DNA from 2 places in the Rhodospirillum sp. A1_3_36 genome. Region 2 is predicted to be linked to the other one. Evidence: predicted binding sites of a transcription regulator. Region 2 holds the regulator's gene; the other holds the start of a gene.
The links. Region 2 encodes PhoB, which activates phosphate uptake and scavenging genes when phosphate is short. Its sites were predicted from a motif close to TNTCATAAAACTGTCA; they were not measured.
Positions count from the first base shown of each region.

Region 1 (7,973 bases), 420 kb from region 2:
GCGCGGCGGATGCGGGTGAGTTGATCAATGGCGTCGCGGATCCGGTGGAACCCGCCTGTGTCGATCTCCGGCCCGGGGCGCCGTCCCAGGGCGAAGATCTCCACCCGGGACCGCAGGTCGGCGTCCCGTCGGCCACCCTTCAGGATATCCCGCTCCTCCAGCAAAGCCGCGAGGGTCCGGGCCAAGGCCGCAGCCTCGGTGCCGTCTTCTTCTGCAGCCAGGACCATATGGGCGAGGCGGGGATGCAGGGGCAGGGCAGCCATGGCCCGACCATGGGCGGTAATCCCGCCCTGTCCATCAAGGGCGCCGAGCCCGGTCAGGAGTTCCCGCGCTTGGGCCAGGGGGCCGAGAGGCGGTGGCGAGAGCCAGGAGAGCTCTCCGGCGTCCCGCGTGCCCCAGACGGCCAGATCCAGGGCCAGGGGGGCTAGATCCGCAGCGAGAATCTCCGGCGTTTCATGGGGAGGGAGCGCCCGGTGTTCCGGTTCCGGCCAAAGGCGCAGGCAGAGACCAGGCTCCAACCGTCCGGCGCGGCCCCGCCGTTGTTCGGCCCCGGCCTGGGAGACCCGGATCGTTTCCAGCCGCCCCAGGCCCGTGTTGGGATCGAAGCGGGGCGTGCGACGCAGGCCCGCATCGACCACGACACGCACCCCCTCAATGGTCAGGCTGGTCTCGGCGATATCCGTGGCCAGGACCACCTTGCGCTGCCCGGGGGGGCAGGGGGAGATGGCGGCATCCTGCTCCGCTGGGGGCAGGGCGCCGAACAGGGGGCGAATGATCACATCCTTGGGCAGGCGACCGGATAGGGCCGATTGGGTGGCACGGATCTCCCGCTCGCCGGGAAGGAAGGCGAGCAGGCTGCCGCTTTCCTCTGCCAGGACGGCGCCGATGGTGCGGGCCATGGCCTCGGGGAGCGCGCGTTGTTCGGGCCGAGGGAGGTGGCGAACCGCAACGGGGAAGGCTCGGCCCGGGCTGTCCACCACCGGTGCGTCATCGAGAAGGGCGGAAACCGCCGCAGCGTCCAGGGTGGCGGACATGACCAGAAGGCGCAAGTCCGGGCGGAGGGCGCCTTGGACCTCACGCAACAGGGCCAGGGCCAAATCGGTGTTCAGGCTCCGCTCATGGAATTCATCGAGGATGACACAGCCCACGCCCGCCAACTCCGGATCCCCTTGCAGACGGCGGGTGAGAATGCCCTCGGTTACCACCTCTACCAGAGTGCGGGCGGAGATCTTGCTGTCCTGGCGCACGCGATAGCCGAAGAGATCGCCCACGGCCTCGCCCCGTTCGGCGGCCATGCGCCGCGCGGCGGCCCGGGCGGCCAAGCGCCGGGGTTCAAGCATCAGGATCCGCTGCCCCTTCAGCCAGGGCTCGTCCAGCAGGGCTGGAGGCACCCGCGTGGTCTTGCCCGCCCCGGGTGCGGCCACCAGGACGCAGCAGGACCTGTCTGCCAGGGCTGTCCGCAGATTGGGCAGGGCACGATCGATGGGAAGAGGGGGTAAGTTCGGGAAATCGACCATCATGGCCTTGCCTTCGCGCCGATGGCGGCGCAAAATTCACCTTTGTTGGGTTTTATCGGATTCTTTTTCAAGGGTATGGGCGTTCCATGGGCATAAGATTGGCGAAATATCGGATCGGGCAGGTGGTGCGTCACCGGATTCATCCGTTCCGTGGCGTTATTTTTGACGTCGATCCGGTGTTCGATAACACCGACGAATGGTACGAATCCATTCCCGAGGGCATGCGTCCGACCAAAGACCAACCCTTCTATCATTTATTGGCAGAAAACGAAGAAACCACCTACACGGCCTATGTCTCGGAACAAAATTTGGTGGCCGAAGACGATCCCAAACCCATCAAACATCCGGAGGTCACCTCCCTGTTTGAGGCCCTGAAGGAAGGGTTTTACGTTCCGCGTGATCGCCGGGCCCATTGATTCGGTCTCTCGGGCATTGATTGGGCGTGGATGATTGGGCGGGGATCCATTTGGCGGGTGCCTTAAACATCATGGGCAGCACGGAACCCGAGGAGAACAGGGACCCCAAGCGGCTGTCTCTGGCGACCTACAACATTCATTCCTGCCTGGGAACCGACGGAAAATTTCGGCCAGACCGGATTGTTCGGGTTCTTCAATCCCTTGATGTGGATGTACTGGGCCTGCAGGAGGTGGGGTGGGCCCTACGCGGGCGGGTGGGATTTGACCAATTTGCCTTCCTGGAGCGGGAAACGGGTTTAACAGTTTTGCCCGGTCTGGTCCGCCACCATGCGGATGCCCATTTCGGCAATGCCATCCTGACGCGCCATCCTGTGGAAGCAGCCGAGGGGTTCGATCTGGGATTGCCATACCATTCCCCCCGGGGTGGCGTTGAGGCGAGGCTGCTGGTGGGCGGACGGCTTGCCCGAGTGATTAATGTCCATTTGGGACTGAACCCCGTGGAGCGACGGCTGCAGATCCAGCGGCTTCTGTACCGGTTGGCCGAAGAGCCGGATTTGCCCACTTTGTTGTGTGGCGATATGAACCATTGGCGGCGCACCAGCTATTCCATGGGCCGCCTGCGCGTCTTGCTGCCCGAAGGGGTGGTTGGACGCACCTATCCCTCCGGTCTGCCGACCTTGATGTTCGACCGGATTCTCGGTTCCACCCACCTGTCCTTGGAATCCCACCGGGTGGTCCTGACTGACGGCACGCGGGTGGCCAGCGACCATTTGCCCTTGGAGGCGCATTTCTCCTTTCGCGCCAGTCCCTGAGCTGGTCGCGCCCGTCCCTGAGCTGGGGCTTGGTTTTGCCAGCCTCTTTCGCCGAGAGGGTGGGGACCCCATCTTCTGACCAGTGGACCGACGCCATCACAAGAGTTATCGGTCGGTGCACAAGGTTTTCGTTTATGCATCCGATCACCGAAGGAAAGGAACCGGGCCATGGCCGTTGCCGTTTTCGCTGCAGGCTGCTTTTGGGGCGTGGAAGAAACGTTCCGCCAGTTGGAGGGGGTGACAGATACCGCCGTGGGGTATACCGGAGGGCACCGCGCCGACCCGACCTATAAGGAGGTCTGCCGCGGAGATACAGGTCATTCCGAAGCGGTGCGGATCGAGTTCGACCCGGAGCGGATTTCCTATGACCAATTGCTGGAAGTCTTTTGGGCCTGCCATAACCCCACCCAGTTGAACCGCCAGGGGCCGGATGTCGGGCACCAGTACCGGTCGGCCATCTATCCCCAGGACGACGGTCAGGAGGCCCAGGCCAAGGCCTCTTTGGCCCGGGAGGACGCTTCGGGTCGTCACCCTGCTCCCATTGCCACGGTTCTTGAACCGGCTGCGACATTCTGGATGGCCGAGGACTATCATCAGCACTATGTGGCCAAACAGAAGGCGAAATACGGCTTTGCTCCCGCCTGTCATTGACCTTCTCATATTTTTGGCCGAAAGGCCCTAGACCCCAGGCTGTTATTTTTAAAAGAAAAATGGGGGTTTGGGGGCATCGCCCACACTACACGACAGGGCGCATTTTAGTGTGGCGGTGGATGGTGAGATCGATTCTCCTCTGGGTGGAAAAACTGCCCATAGGAGCATCCGAACCCGGCTGCCCGAGCGGCAAGGGCACCCCGCTCTGGACCTTCACTTTTCCGCCAAGCGGATCAGGGGAAGCGAGGGGATCATCATTATTGCCAGCACCGAACCCGGCCTTGGGCCGCTTAAGCTCTATCGAAAACGATGGGCCATCGAATGTTTGTTCGGCGACACCAAAACGCGCGTTTTGAACCTGGAGGACACCAGACTGACAATCTCCTCAAGGTTGTCCCTGCTGATGGCCCTCGTGACCCTGGCCATCGCCAGGGCCTGTCGCACGGCATCCGATATCATGGTGCGCGCCGCACCGCCCCGAAAAGCACATGGATATTACGCCAAGTCCTGGTTCCGCGTCGGACTCGACGAACTGAGACGATGCATGAGAACCGATCACAACACGGCAACCGCTCCCCTCATCAAAGCCCTCAAATCAAGGAGAGTCGTGTAGTGTGGGCATCGCCCCCAAATGGGCTTGGGCTATCGCCCAAAAAAAGACGAGACACTGTTGTGTACTGTGCCGTTATACCAAGCGGCGCGGGTTGAAACCCAGGCCGCTTTTCTTGCGTTCAAACGCCAGGCGGGCTTTTACGCGCCATAAGGCGCGGCGGCCACTTGGCCGCTTCCAAGGTGCGGTGAGGCAAACTCACCGCACCTTGGTATTAAGCACCAAACCCCAACGATTCTCTTGCGGAATGGTGCCCTAGGCCCCATCTCCGACACCGGGTGGCGTCCTCCTTTTCTGATCCGATGGCCCCAGTATGTCCGCCCCATAAAAAGAGCGGTCTTTTGTTTTTTGGATAGCAAGCTATGAAAATTCTCACCCTTTGCTTTCTTCGCTCCGTGGATATGGTCCAATGACGGGACCCAGACTTGCGGAAGGGGGCGCGGCGCAGATGGGCTGGCTTACCTTCCTTTTGGCCCTGTCCTGTGGGCTTATCGCGGGAAACCTCTATTACACCCAGCCCTTGGTGGGGTCCATTGCCAGGGATCTCGCGCTGACGCCGGAAGCCCAAGGGTTGATCGTCACCCTCGGCCAAGTGGGATATGTCCTGGGCTTGCTGTTGATCGTGCCTCTGACGGATCGAGTGGAAAACCGGCGGTTGGTCGTGAGCCTGCTTGTCCTGGCCGCTGCCGGTCTGGTGGGAGTGGCTCTGGCGCCGAATGGGGGGCTTTTCCTGCTGGCCATGTTCGCGGTTGGATTGGGATCCGTCGCCATCCAGGTTCTGGTGCCTTTCGCGGCCCATCTGGCGCCCGAGGCCATTCGTGGCCGGGTGGTGGGCAATGTCATGAGCGGGCTGATGCTTGGCATCATGGCCTCCCGTCCGCTCTCCAGTTTCATTGCCAATCTGTTGTCCTGGCATGCGGTTTTCTTCTTGTCTGCTGGGGCCATGGCGATCCTGCTTGTGGTTCACAGCGTTCTGCTTCCCCGCCGGGACCCCAATCCCAAGCCCCGTTATGGTGATCTGATGCTCTCCATGGTCGGCTTGGTTCTGACCATGCCCGACTTGCGGCGTCGGGCGATTTCCCACGCGGGGCTCTTCGCGTCCTTCAGCCTGTTCTGGACGACGGCGCCGCTCTACCTGTCCGGACCTGCCTTCAACCTGTCCCTTGCGGGGATCGGTTGGGTCTCCCTGGCCGGGGTGGCGGGTGCTGTGGCGGCGCCCATCGCCGGGCGGATCGCGGATCGGGGCTGGGGCTTCCCGGCCAGTATAACCGCCATGTGCATGGTTGGCCTGTCCTTCCCCATGACGTTCTTGGGCCCCATGACGGGCTTTGGGGAGACGGGGTCCACTTTCGCGCTGGGATTGGTGGTGGCTGCGGCCATTCTGGTCGACTTCGGCGTGACCATGAATCTGGTGGTCAACCAGCGGGTCATCTTCTCCCAGGCGCCGGAGATCCGGGGGCGTTTGAATGGCCTTTATATGGCGATTTTCTTTATGGGCGGTGCCTTGGGGTCTGCTTTGGGTGGTTGGGCCTTTGCCCTCGGGGGCTGGAAAGGCGCGAGCCTTGCCGGTTTCCTCTTTCCCGCCCTGTCCCTGGGGATCTTCCTGTGGGGGGGCATCCGCCTCGCCCGCTCTCACAAGGGGTAGAGACGGGGGCGGGGCGGTTTGTGATTGATCAGGTGACAACGAGGGGGGCTATGCCCCCCTTTTCCATGTCGGCTTTGCGACAAAAGGCGGGAAGGGGTGGGTTTGTCGGAAATCCTCCAGCCCCGACGAGCTGGGAAATTGTTGTAAATCAATAGAGTGTCGCTTGGCATGATCTTTGCTTTTCAATAGGCGCACACCCCTTGTTGCCTGTTCCATGAAGGAGGGTCCCCCCGATGATGAATGTGACTGAATCCGCTGCCGCCGCCGTCCGCAAGGTCGTTTCCGGCTCCGCCGAGAAGGCCGAGGGGCTGCGGATCATGGTGCAATCCGGTGGCTGTGCCGGTGTTGTCTATCGCATGGGCCTGGAGGCTGCCCCCAAGGACGGCGACCATGTGATCAATATTGGCGAGGATGTGAAAGTTTTCGTGGACGCCGATAGCCAGCCCCTGCTGAACGGCACGGTCCTGGATTTCAAGGAAAGCGTTGGGGGGGCCGGTTTCGTGTTCGAGAATCCGAATGCAACGGAAAGCTGCTCCTGCGGTAAGTCCTTTTCCGCCCCGGGGTCTTGCTGAGGCGTCGGCGCTTCTGTCCCCGCGAACCCTATTCGAAGACGAGCAAAGGAAGCCCCCGTCATGTCCCAGGAAGCCTTTGAAGCCAAGGTCCACGAGGTCATCGAGTCCACCATCCGCCCGCGCTTGCAGAAAGACAACGGTGATATCAGCGTCGTTCGGATTGAGGAGAACAAGGTCTTCGTGGACATGACCGGCGCCTGCGTCGGCTGCCAGTTGGCCAGTGTCACCCTGATGGGTGTCCAACAGAAGATCATGGAAGCCGTCGGTAAGCCGGTCCGGATTATTCCGGCTCACGCCGCCGACCATCAGTTGGCGGGCAAGTCAAAGTCCGCCGACCATCAGTTGGCGGGCAAGACGAAGCCAGTCAGGGCCTCTTCCATCGGGGCGTCCGCTGTTCCCGCCTGAGTCCATTCGGCATCGTTGACCCTGTCGGGGTTGGCATCGCCCATTCTTTTGCGCGTCCCTCCCCCAAAGGCGTGACGCGGACCTGGTAAGGAGAAACGGTCATGACCTTCGCGTCCGTGGTCGTTAACGATACCACCTTGCGTGACGGCGAGCAGACCGCCGGCGTCACCTTTACGCTGGCAGAAAAACTCGCCATCGCCGGAGCCCTGGAACATGCCGGGGTGCCCGAGGTGGAAGTGGGGATCCCCGCCATGGGACCCGAAGAGCAGGAGAGCATCCGCGCCGTCGCGGCACTGCTTGACACCACCCGGGCGATTGTTTGGTGCCGCATGCACCTGGATGATATCGAAGCGGCCACCCATTGCGGCGTCGATATGATCAACCTGTCCATTCCCATTTCGGACCAGCAGATCGAGCGGAAGATCGGTCGGGATCGGGATTGGGTGCTCGCCCATATCGAAACCATGGTCAAGACCGCCCTGGAGAAGGGGCTGGAGGTGGCGCTTGGTGGCGAGGATTCCAGCCGTGCCGATCCGGAGTTCCTGCTGCGGGTCCTCGAGCAAGCGGAGAAGGCCGGTGCCCGGCGCTTCCGCTTCGCCGATACCCTGGGCATCATGGATCCCTTCACCACCCAATCCCTCTTCAAGCGCATGCGCACCAACAGCGGTCTGGAGCTGGAAATCCACGCCCATGATGATTTGGGACTGGCCACGGCCAACTCCCTGGGCGCGGTCCTTGGCGGGGCCACCCATGTTTCCACCACCGTCAATGGCCTCGGTGAGCGCGCCGGGAATGCGCCGCTGGAGGAAGTGGTGATGGCTTGCCGCAACATTTACGACCGCCACACGGGGGTCGACCCAAGGGCTCTGACCATGGTGTCCCGCCTTGTCGCCGATGCCTCGGGTCGGCCGGTGCCGGTCAACAAGCCGATTGTCGGCGCGGGGATCTTCACCCATGAATCCGGGATCCATGTGAGTGGTTTGCTCCGTGATCCCAAGAACTACGAGGCCTTGTCCCCGGCTGACTTGGGGCGCAGTCACCAACTGGTTCTGGGTAAGCATTCCGGTGTTGCCGGTGTCTTGCACGCCTGTAACGCGCTGGGTTTGTCCCCTGGCGAGGCCCAGGCCCGGGCCATGCTCGCCCGGGTGCGGCGCCATGTTGGAGAGACCAAGGCGGTTCCCTCGGACGGCGACATCAAGCGCTTTTACGTGGAAACCCTGTCCGTGGCCGAGGCCGTAGAAAATATGGATTTCAGTCGCCCTCACCACCGGGCTGCGAGCTGATCCCACTCCCGACCTGACCCGATCCGACCAGACAAGAGAGGATATCCCCCATGGGCACATTT
Region 1 is NZ_JBLAVB010000003.1:573,871-581,843, forward strand. Features, by position in the region: gene hrpB (ATP-dependent helicase HrpB) at 1-1,520, opposite strand, end outside; gene hspQ (heat shock protein HspQ) at 1,604-1,933, shown strand; gene ACLIRY_RS10185 (endonuclease/exonuclease/phosphatase family protein) at 2,005-2,745, shown strand; gene msrA (peptide-methionine (S)-S-oxide reductase MsrA) at 2,914-3,396, shown strand; gene ACLIRY_RS10195 (transposase) at 3,506-4,009, shown strand; gene ACLIRY_RS10200 (MFS transporter) at 4,416-5,651, shown strand; gene ACLIRY_RS10205 (HesB/IscA family protein) at 5,885-6,223, shown strand; gene ACLIRY_RS10210 (NifU family protein) at 6,284-6,628, shown strand; gene nifV (homocitrate synthase) at 6,730-7,911, shown strand; gene nifW (nitrogenase-stabilizing/protective protein NifW) at 7,962-7,973, shown strand, end outside.
Region 1: a site for PhoB is predicted at 5,718-5,733, ahead of ACLIRY_RS10205 (HesB/IscA family protein). Genes of this name have one in related genera too.

Region 2 (7,973 bases):
AGATCGAAGTGCTGGGTCCGCCCCCGACCTCCGGTACCCGTGATGCCTTCGTCGAGCTGGTCATGGAAGAGGGCTGCCTGGAGCTGCCCGCTTGCGCCGATCTGAAGAAATCCGATAAGGCCATGTTCAAGCAGAAGTTCGCCGCCATGCGCGAAGACGGTGCCTTCATCGAAGCTGGCGAGAACGACAACCTGATCGTTCAGAAGCTGGAAGCCAACCCGGCCGCCCTGGGTATCTTCGGCTTCTCCTATCTCGACCAGAATGGCGACAAGATCCAGGGCTCCAAGGTCGAAGGCATTGCTCCGACCTTCGAAGCGATCGCTTCCGGTGACTACAAGGTGTCCCGTCCGCTGTTCTTCTACATCAAGGACGCCCACATCGGTACGATCCCCGGCATCAAAGAGTATGTTGCCGAGTTCACCTCCGACAAAGCTTGGGGTCCGGAAGGCTACCTGGCCGACAAGGGTCTGATCCCCCTGCCGGATGATATGCGCGCCGATATGGCCAAGCAGGCCGCCGAGCTGGCTCCGCTGAGCATGTAATCAAGACGCAGACGGATCGGTGGCCGGGATGTCCCGGCCACCGGACCTTTCAACTGTGCTCGTTGCCGGAACGCCGCGTTCCGTTTGTCGTCGGAACATCCCGTTCCGTTTGTTAAAGCATTTCTTTGACGCTCCACCCCGCATTTAGGGGCATCCGTTGGGATGCATTGGGGTGTTTCCGTGGGGATCGTTTGTCGGTCCCAGGTTTTCTCCTCAGATGGACGGCGTTTCCTCGGATGAACACATTAATCCTGGTTCTGGTCATCCTGGCCCTGGCAACCCTCGCCTATGTCGTGGGTACCCGCCGCTCAACCGGCTTGGTCGACAACAAACCCAAGGACCTCCATAGCCTTCCTGGCTATTACGGGCTGTATGTCGCCATGTGGTGCGGTGTGCCGGCCTTGGCCCTTCTGGCCCTCTGGACGGCCTTCGAGCCGACCATCGTCAAGCAATTGGTTCTCGCGTCTTTGCCGCCCCAGGCCTTCCTGGATTCCGCCGGAGCGCCGTTGTCGGACCAACGGATCAGCTTGATGATGACCGATATCGCTAATACGGCGAGCGGGAACATCACCTCCGGGTCGAATGTGGCTTATATCGATGAGGCGGCGGCCTATCAGAAAAGTCTGGTTGATACCGGCTATTGGTTGATGGCTTTGGTGGCTGTCGCCTTGGGCGCAGGATTGGCATCGTTCGCCTACCTTCGGATTACGCCGTCCCTGCGGGCGCGCAATTCCGTGGAGACGGGGGTGAAGTACTTCATGATCGCCTGTTCCACCGTGGCGATCCTGACGACCATCGGGATTATTATGTCCTTGCTGTTCGAAAGCTTCCGCTTCTTCACCAAAGTGCCCCTGACGGATTTCCTGTTCGGACTGAGCTGGAGCCCGCAGACGGCCATGCGGGCCGATCAGGTCGGGTCTTCCGGGTCGTTCGGTGCGGTCCCCCTGTTTGTCGGTACGGGATTGATCGCCGCCATTGCCCTGGCTGTGGCCGTGCCCATCGGTTTGCTCTCGGCCATTTACATGTCCGAATATGCTGCGCCCAAGTTCCGCGCCTTCGCCAAACCAGCCCTTGAAATTCTTGCGGGCATCCCGACGGTGGTCTACGGCTTCTTCGCCGCCCTGACCGTTGCTCCGGCTATCCGCGGGTTCGGTGATGTGATTGGTCTGGACGTCTCCTCGGAAAGCGCCCTGGCTGCGGGTGTGGTCATGGGCATCATGATCATTCCCTTTGTGTCCTCGCTTTCCGATGACGTGATCACCGCCGTGCCCCAAGCCATGCGGGAAGGGTCCTACGGTTTGGGGGCCACCAAGAGCGAAACCATCCGCAAGGTGGTCTTCCCCGCGGCCTTGCCGGGCATCGTTGGTGGCATCCTGCTTGCCGCCTCCCGGGCCATAGGCGAGACCATGATCGTGGTGATGGCTGCCGGTCTCGCGGCCAACCTGACCGCCAATCCCTTCGCTGCGGTGACCACGGTGACCGTGCAGATCGTGACCCTGCTGGTGGGAGACCAGGAATTTGACAGCCCGAAGACTTTGGCGGCCTTCGCCCTTGGTTTGGTGCTGTTCTTCATCACCTTGCTGTTGAACGTGGTGGCCTTGCATGTGGTTCGCAAATACCGCGAGCAGTACGACTAAGCCGGTCCTGGTGGTTCCCGGAGCTTCCGGCTTCGGGGAGAGGTTCTGGGACAAGGTCCCGGATTGTTTCGATATGTTGACGCGTCGACCGGCTCTCCAGCGCGGGGACGGCAAAGAGGAAGACAGATGACAACCAATAATACGGAACTCGTACGGGCTGGCTTGGCGCGCCGGTATCGGGCGGAGAAGCGCTTCCGGCTGTACGGCTTAGGTGCCATCCTGATTGCCCTGGTCATGCTGCTGACCCTGTTCGTAACCATTTTTGGAAGCGGGGTGGGCGCTTTTACCGCGACTGAAATAACCTTGGAAGTGACGCTCTATCCCCAGGACCTGGACCCAAAGGGCAATCGGGATCCGGCGGTTTTGGCATCAGCCAACTATCGGAAACTGATCAGTCAGGCGATGAAGGAACTGTTCCCGGATGTGACTTCCCGCCAGGACAAACGGGCGTTGTTGGGGATCGTTTCCGATGGCGCCACCTACGAAGCGCGCCGCCTTGTCCTGGAGAATCCCTCCCTGATCGGGCAGCGGATTAAGTTGACCGTGCCTGTCTCCTCGGACTACGACATGCTCAACAAGGGAAAGATCGACAAAAGCTCTGCCGAGCACGAGCGTCGCCTCAACGACAAGCAGATCGCCTGGTTTGAACGGCTGAAGGATCGGGGGATGATTTCCACAACCTTCAATACACGTCTGTTCACCAATGCGGACAGCCGCCAGCCGGAACTGGCTGGTATCTTGGGTGCGGTCGTCGGGTCTTTCTATACCCTGTTGATTACGCTTGCGCTTTCCTTCCCCATCGGTGTTGCTGCGGCGGTCTACCTGGAAGAATACGCCCCCCAGAATTGGTTCACGGACTTGATCGAAGTGAACATCAATAACCTGGCGGCGGTTCCGTCCATCGTTTTCGGCCTGTTGGGTCTGGCTGTCTTCTTGAACATCTTCGGCATGCCGCGCTCTGCGCCTGTGGTGGGAGGTCTGGTGCTGACTCTGATGACCTTACCGACGATCATCATTGCCAGCCGCGCAGCCCTGAAGTCCGTTCCTCCGTCCATCCGGGAAGCGGCCTTGGGGGTTGGGGCCTCGAAGATGCAGATGATCGTGCACCATGTCCTTCCTCTGGCCATGCCGGGGATGCTGACGGGCACCATCATTGGCATGGCCCAGGCCCTCGGCGAAACGGCGCCCCTGTTGATGATCGGTATGGTGGCCTTCATCGCCGACGTTCCTGCCGGTCCCATGTCGCCCGCGACGGTGATGCCGGTGCAGATTTACCTTTGGGCCGATAGTGCGGAACGGGCCTTCGTGGAACGGACCTCTGCGGCCATCATGATCCTCCTGGCGTTCTTGGTGTTCATGAACGCCGCCGCCGTCGTCCTGCGCAAGAAATTCGAACGGAAGTGGTAAAGACCCATGACTGACCAAAATCAGCCCTTTGAGGGAACAGCGGGACATCCGCGCATCAGCGACCGTCCGGTCAAGGTGTCCGCCACCAATGCCAACGTCCATTATGGCGAAAAGCATGCCATCAAAGATGTGGGACTGGACATCGTCGCCCAGGAAGTCACGGCCTTTATTGGTCCGTCGGGCTGCGGTAAATCGACCTTCTTGCGCTGCCTGAACCGGATGAACGACACCATCGACATTTGTCGGGTGAGCGGTGATATCCGTCTGGACGAGGAAGATATCTACGATCGCAAGATCGATGTGGTGGAACTGCGGGCCCGGGTTGGCATGGTTTTCCAGAAGCCCAATCCCTTCCCAAAGTCGATTTATGAGAACATCGCCTATGGTCCACGCATCCACGGCACGGCCACGGGCAAGGCGGAGCTGGACGATATCGTTCAGTCCTCTCTGGTGCGGGCTGGTCTGTGGGAAGAGGTCAAAGACCGCCTGGACGCGCCGGGCACGGGCTTGTCCGGTGGGCAACAGCAGCGCCTGTGCATCGCCCGGGCCATTGCCGTCTCGCCGGAAGTCATTCTGATGGACGAACCTTGTTCGGCCCTTGATCCCATCGCCACGGCGAAGATCGAGGAGTTGATCGATGAACTGCGGACGAACTTCACCATTGTGATCGTCACCCATTCCATGCAGCAGGCCGCGCGCGTGTCCCAGCGGACGGCGTTCTTTCACTTGGGGCGCCTGATCGAATGCGGGGATACGGAAACGATCTTCACCAATCCCCAGCATAATCTGACCCAGGGGTATATCACGGGCCGCTTCGGTTAAGACCGGAACGGGCGCACTATTATTGACGGCGGGTGGTGACGGACACCACGCGCCGTCATTCTGTCCAACCAACGGTTGGGAGGACGAGGAGAAACCCCATGCCTACGGAACATACGGTGCGGTCCTATGACGAGGAGCTGAAGATGCTCGTCAAGACCGTGTTGCGCATGGGAGGATTGGCGGAAGCCCAAATGGTCAACGCCATCCAGGCGTTGATCCGCCGGGACAACGATCTGGCCTCCCGCGTGGTCAGTTCCGATGCGCGTATTGATGCCATGGAGCAGGAAATCAACGATCGGGCGGTGCGTCTGCTTGCCCTGCGCCAGCCGATGGCCGACGATCTGCGCAACATTGTCGGCGCCTTCAAGATCGCCTCGGACCTGGAGCGGATCGGAGACTACGCCTCGAATGTGGGCAAGCGCGCCTTGGTGCTGAACCAACTTCCCGTGGTCAAGCCGGTGGCGACTGTTCCGCGGATGGCGCGATTGGTGCAAGATATCGTCAATGATACCCTTGATGCCTATGTGGAACGCGATTTGGACAAGGCCGTCGATGCCTGGTCCCGCGACGAGGAGGTGGACGAACTGTACACCTCGCTCTTCCGCGAGCTTCTGACCTACATGATGGAGGATCCGCGCAATATCACCGCCTGTACCCATCTGATGTTCATTGCCAAGAATATCGAGCGGATCGGGGACCACGCGACGAATATTTGCGAGAATATCCATTATCTTGTTTCCGGTAAGCCCCTGCGGGCCACTCGGCCTAAGGGACGGGAAGCCGGAAATTTTGCCTCCACCCCCCCGGACCCGACGTCTGGGATATCGTGAGCTGAGCCAATGAAACCACAAGTGATGATCGTCGAGGACGAGGCCTCCCTGGTCACCCTGCTGCGGTATAATCTGGAGAAGGAGGGGTATCGCGTGGTGGAAGCCATGGATGGCGAAGAAGCCATGACCCTGGTGGCCGAGGCCCAGCCAGATGTGATGATCCTGGATTGGATGCTGCCGGTCATGTCTGGGATTGAGGTCTGTCGACAGTTGCGGCGCAAGCCCCGCACCCGGGACCTGCCGATCCTGATGCTGACCGCACGGGGCGAGGAAAGTGACCGGATCCGTGGTCTGAACACCGGGGCGGACGACTATATGTCCAAGCCTTTCTCCATGCCCGAATTGCTCGCTCGGGTAAAGGCGCTGCTGCGTCGGTCGCAGCCGAGCAACACCAAGGGCAGCTTGAACTACGCAGATGTGGTCATGGACCTGGGGGCCCATCGGGTGACCCGGGGAGGCCGCTATATCCACCTGGGGCCCACCGAGTTCCGCCTGCTGCAATTCCTGATGCAGAACCCTGGCGCGGTCTTCTCCCGCGAAGAGCTTCTGAACGCGGTTTGGGGGCCGGACATCTATGTGGAGCCGCGGACCGTGGATGTCCACATCCGGCGTTTGCGTAAGGCGCTGAACAGCGATGAAGACATGGATCTGATCCGCACCGTCCGCGCTGCGGGTTATGCCTTGGATCAAAATGCCATTGTAGCATGAGGCTGGGGCCAGCCTCACGCTACACGACAGGGGGCGTTTTCCCGTTACGGGGCTTTGCCCCGTCCCCCACTGGGGCCGAAAGGCCCCAGACCCCAGGCCAAAAAAAAGGGGGGTTTGGGGGCATTTGCCCCCAAATGGGTTTGGGCAATCGCCCAAAATAGACGAGACACTGGCGTATACCGTGGGCCAGCTTGTTTCAAGCTGATCTAGAGCGCCTGTGTTGCGGACAGTTGGTCCATGCAGGTCTCAAGGGGAGACTGGAACGACGATGCGGCCCCGCACGGCGCCATCGAGGAATTTCGGCGCGGTGGCGATGACCTCGTCGAAGGGCAGTTCGGTGATCATCTCCTCAAGCTTGTCGAGGTCGAGATCGCCAGCCAGCCGCGACCAAGCCTCAAGCCGGTCCGGCTTGGGGCACATGACACTGTCGACTCCGGAAAGCGTCACGCCGCGCAGGATAAAAGGCGCGACAGAAGCGGGCAGATCCATGCCGGCCGCCAGACCGCAGGTCGCGACGACACCGCGATATTTGATCATCGAAAGCATGTTCGCCAGCACAGTGCTGCCAGCGACATCGATCCCCCCAGCCCAGCGCTCCTTGGCCAGAGCGCGGGGTTTTCCGGTTAGCTCCGCGCGGTCGATGACTGACGTCGCCCCGAGCCCGTGCAGGTAATCCGTCTCGGAGGCGCGGCCGGTTACGGCCACAACGTGATACCCTTTTGCCGCCAGAAGCGCCGTTGCGACGCTGCCGACGCCGCCCGCTGCGCCGCTGACCACGATCTCACCCTTGTCCGGCGTTACCCCTTGCCGTTCCAGCGCCAGCACGCAGAGCATCGCCGTGTAACCCGCCGTGCCAATCGCTGCCGCCTGCCGCAGATCGATCGCCTCGGGCAGCGGCACCAGCCAATCGCCCTTGACCCTTGCGCGTTCAGCTAGCCCGCCCCAATGGGTTTCGCCCACGCCCCAGCCGTTGAGCACGACCCGGTCGCCGGGCTTGAAAGCCGGGTTGTGGCTTTCAATGACGGTGCCGGAGAAGTCGATGCCGGGCACCATTGGAAATCGGCGAACGACAGGGGAGGCACCGGTGATGGCCAGCGCGTCTTTGTAATTCATCGTCGAGTAAGCGACTTCAACCAGAACGTCCCCCTCGGGCAGCTGCTCGTCGGAAATGTCTTTCACCGAAACGTTCTGCGTCTCATCGGGCTTTTCAATCAGGATCGCCTTCATCTTCGTGTCCTTTCAGATTTGTGCTGTGTCATTTTCAATCAGACGGAGGAAGGTGCTCGTAAAGCGGCGCAGGGCATTGGGGCGCAGCTCCAGTTTGGCGCGCAGAACAGCCCCTTCCCAACCGATCCAGAAGGTCTCGGCCAGGGCCTCAGGGTCGTGATGTGGTGCGATCTCGCCCTGCGCCTGCGCCAAGCTCAGCAGGTGTGCCGTTCGGGCCTGCCAGTCATCCAGCACGGTGGTGAGCGCAGTGCGGAACGCGTCAGGAAGTGCGCCCATTTCCTGCCCAAGGTTGCCGACGAGGCATCCCCGCCTGAAACCATGCCGCGCCATCCCCTCTTCGGCCCTTTCGGTAAAGATGCGGAGACGGTCGAGTGGCGCACGCTCTTCGTCCAGATAGGCCCGTTCAAGCTGCGATATGAAATAGGCGTTGTAGGCTGCGACGAGCGCCAGGCCGAAGTCGGCCTTGCCACGGAAGTGGTGATAGAAGCTGCCCTTGGGAACCCCTGCCGCCGTGAGGATCTCGTCGACCCCGACTGAGGAATATCCCCTTTCGGTCAGGTGCTCAAGCCCGGCGCGGATCAGTTTCTGGCGTGCCTCGGAAGCATCCGGTGCACCGCGTGGGCGGCCGCGGCGGGGCTTTTCGTTGGGGGGTGGGGGGGCATCGATTTGGGTCATGCATATTTAATAGACGAATTGGTCTAGAAAATCAATGCCAGCATGAACGGGTCGCCATAACCAACCCCTGAGGGTTGATACCAACGCATGCACGCGTCGCAAACTTGCGCCCCCATATGGACGAT
Region 2 is NZ_JBLAVB010000003.1:155,190-163,162, forward strand. Features, by position in the region: gene ACLIRY_RS08310 (PstS family phosphate ABC transporter substrate-binding protein) at 1-542, shown strand, start outside; gene pstC (phosphate ABC transporter permease subunit PstC) at 779-2,179, shown strand; gene pstA (phosphate ABC transporter permease PstA) at 2,306-3,586, shown strand; gene pstB (phosphate ABC transporter ATP-binding protein PstB) at 3,593-4,408, shown strand; gene phoU (phosphate signaling complex protein PhoU) at 4,507-5,238, shown strand; gene phoB (phosphate regulon transcriptional regulator PhoB) at 5,248-5,946, shown strand; gene ACLIRY_RS08340 (MDR family oxidoreductase) at 6,193-7,173, opposite strand; gene ACLIRY_RS08345 (TetR/AcrR family transcriptional regulator) at 7,186-7,848, opposite strand.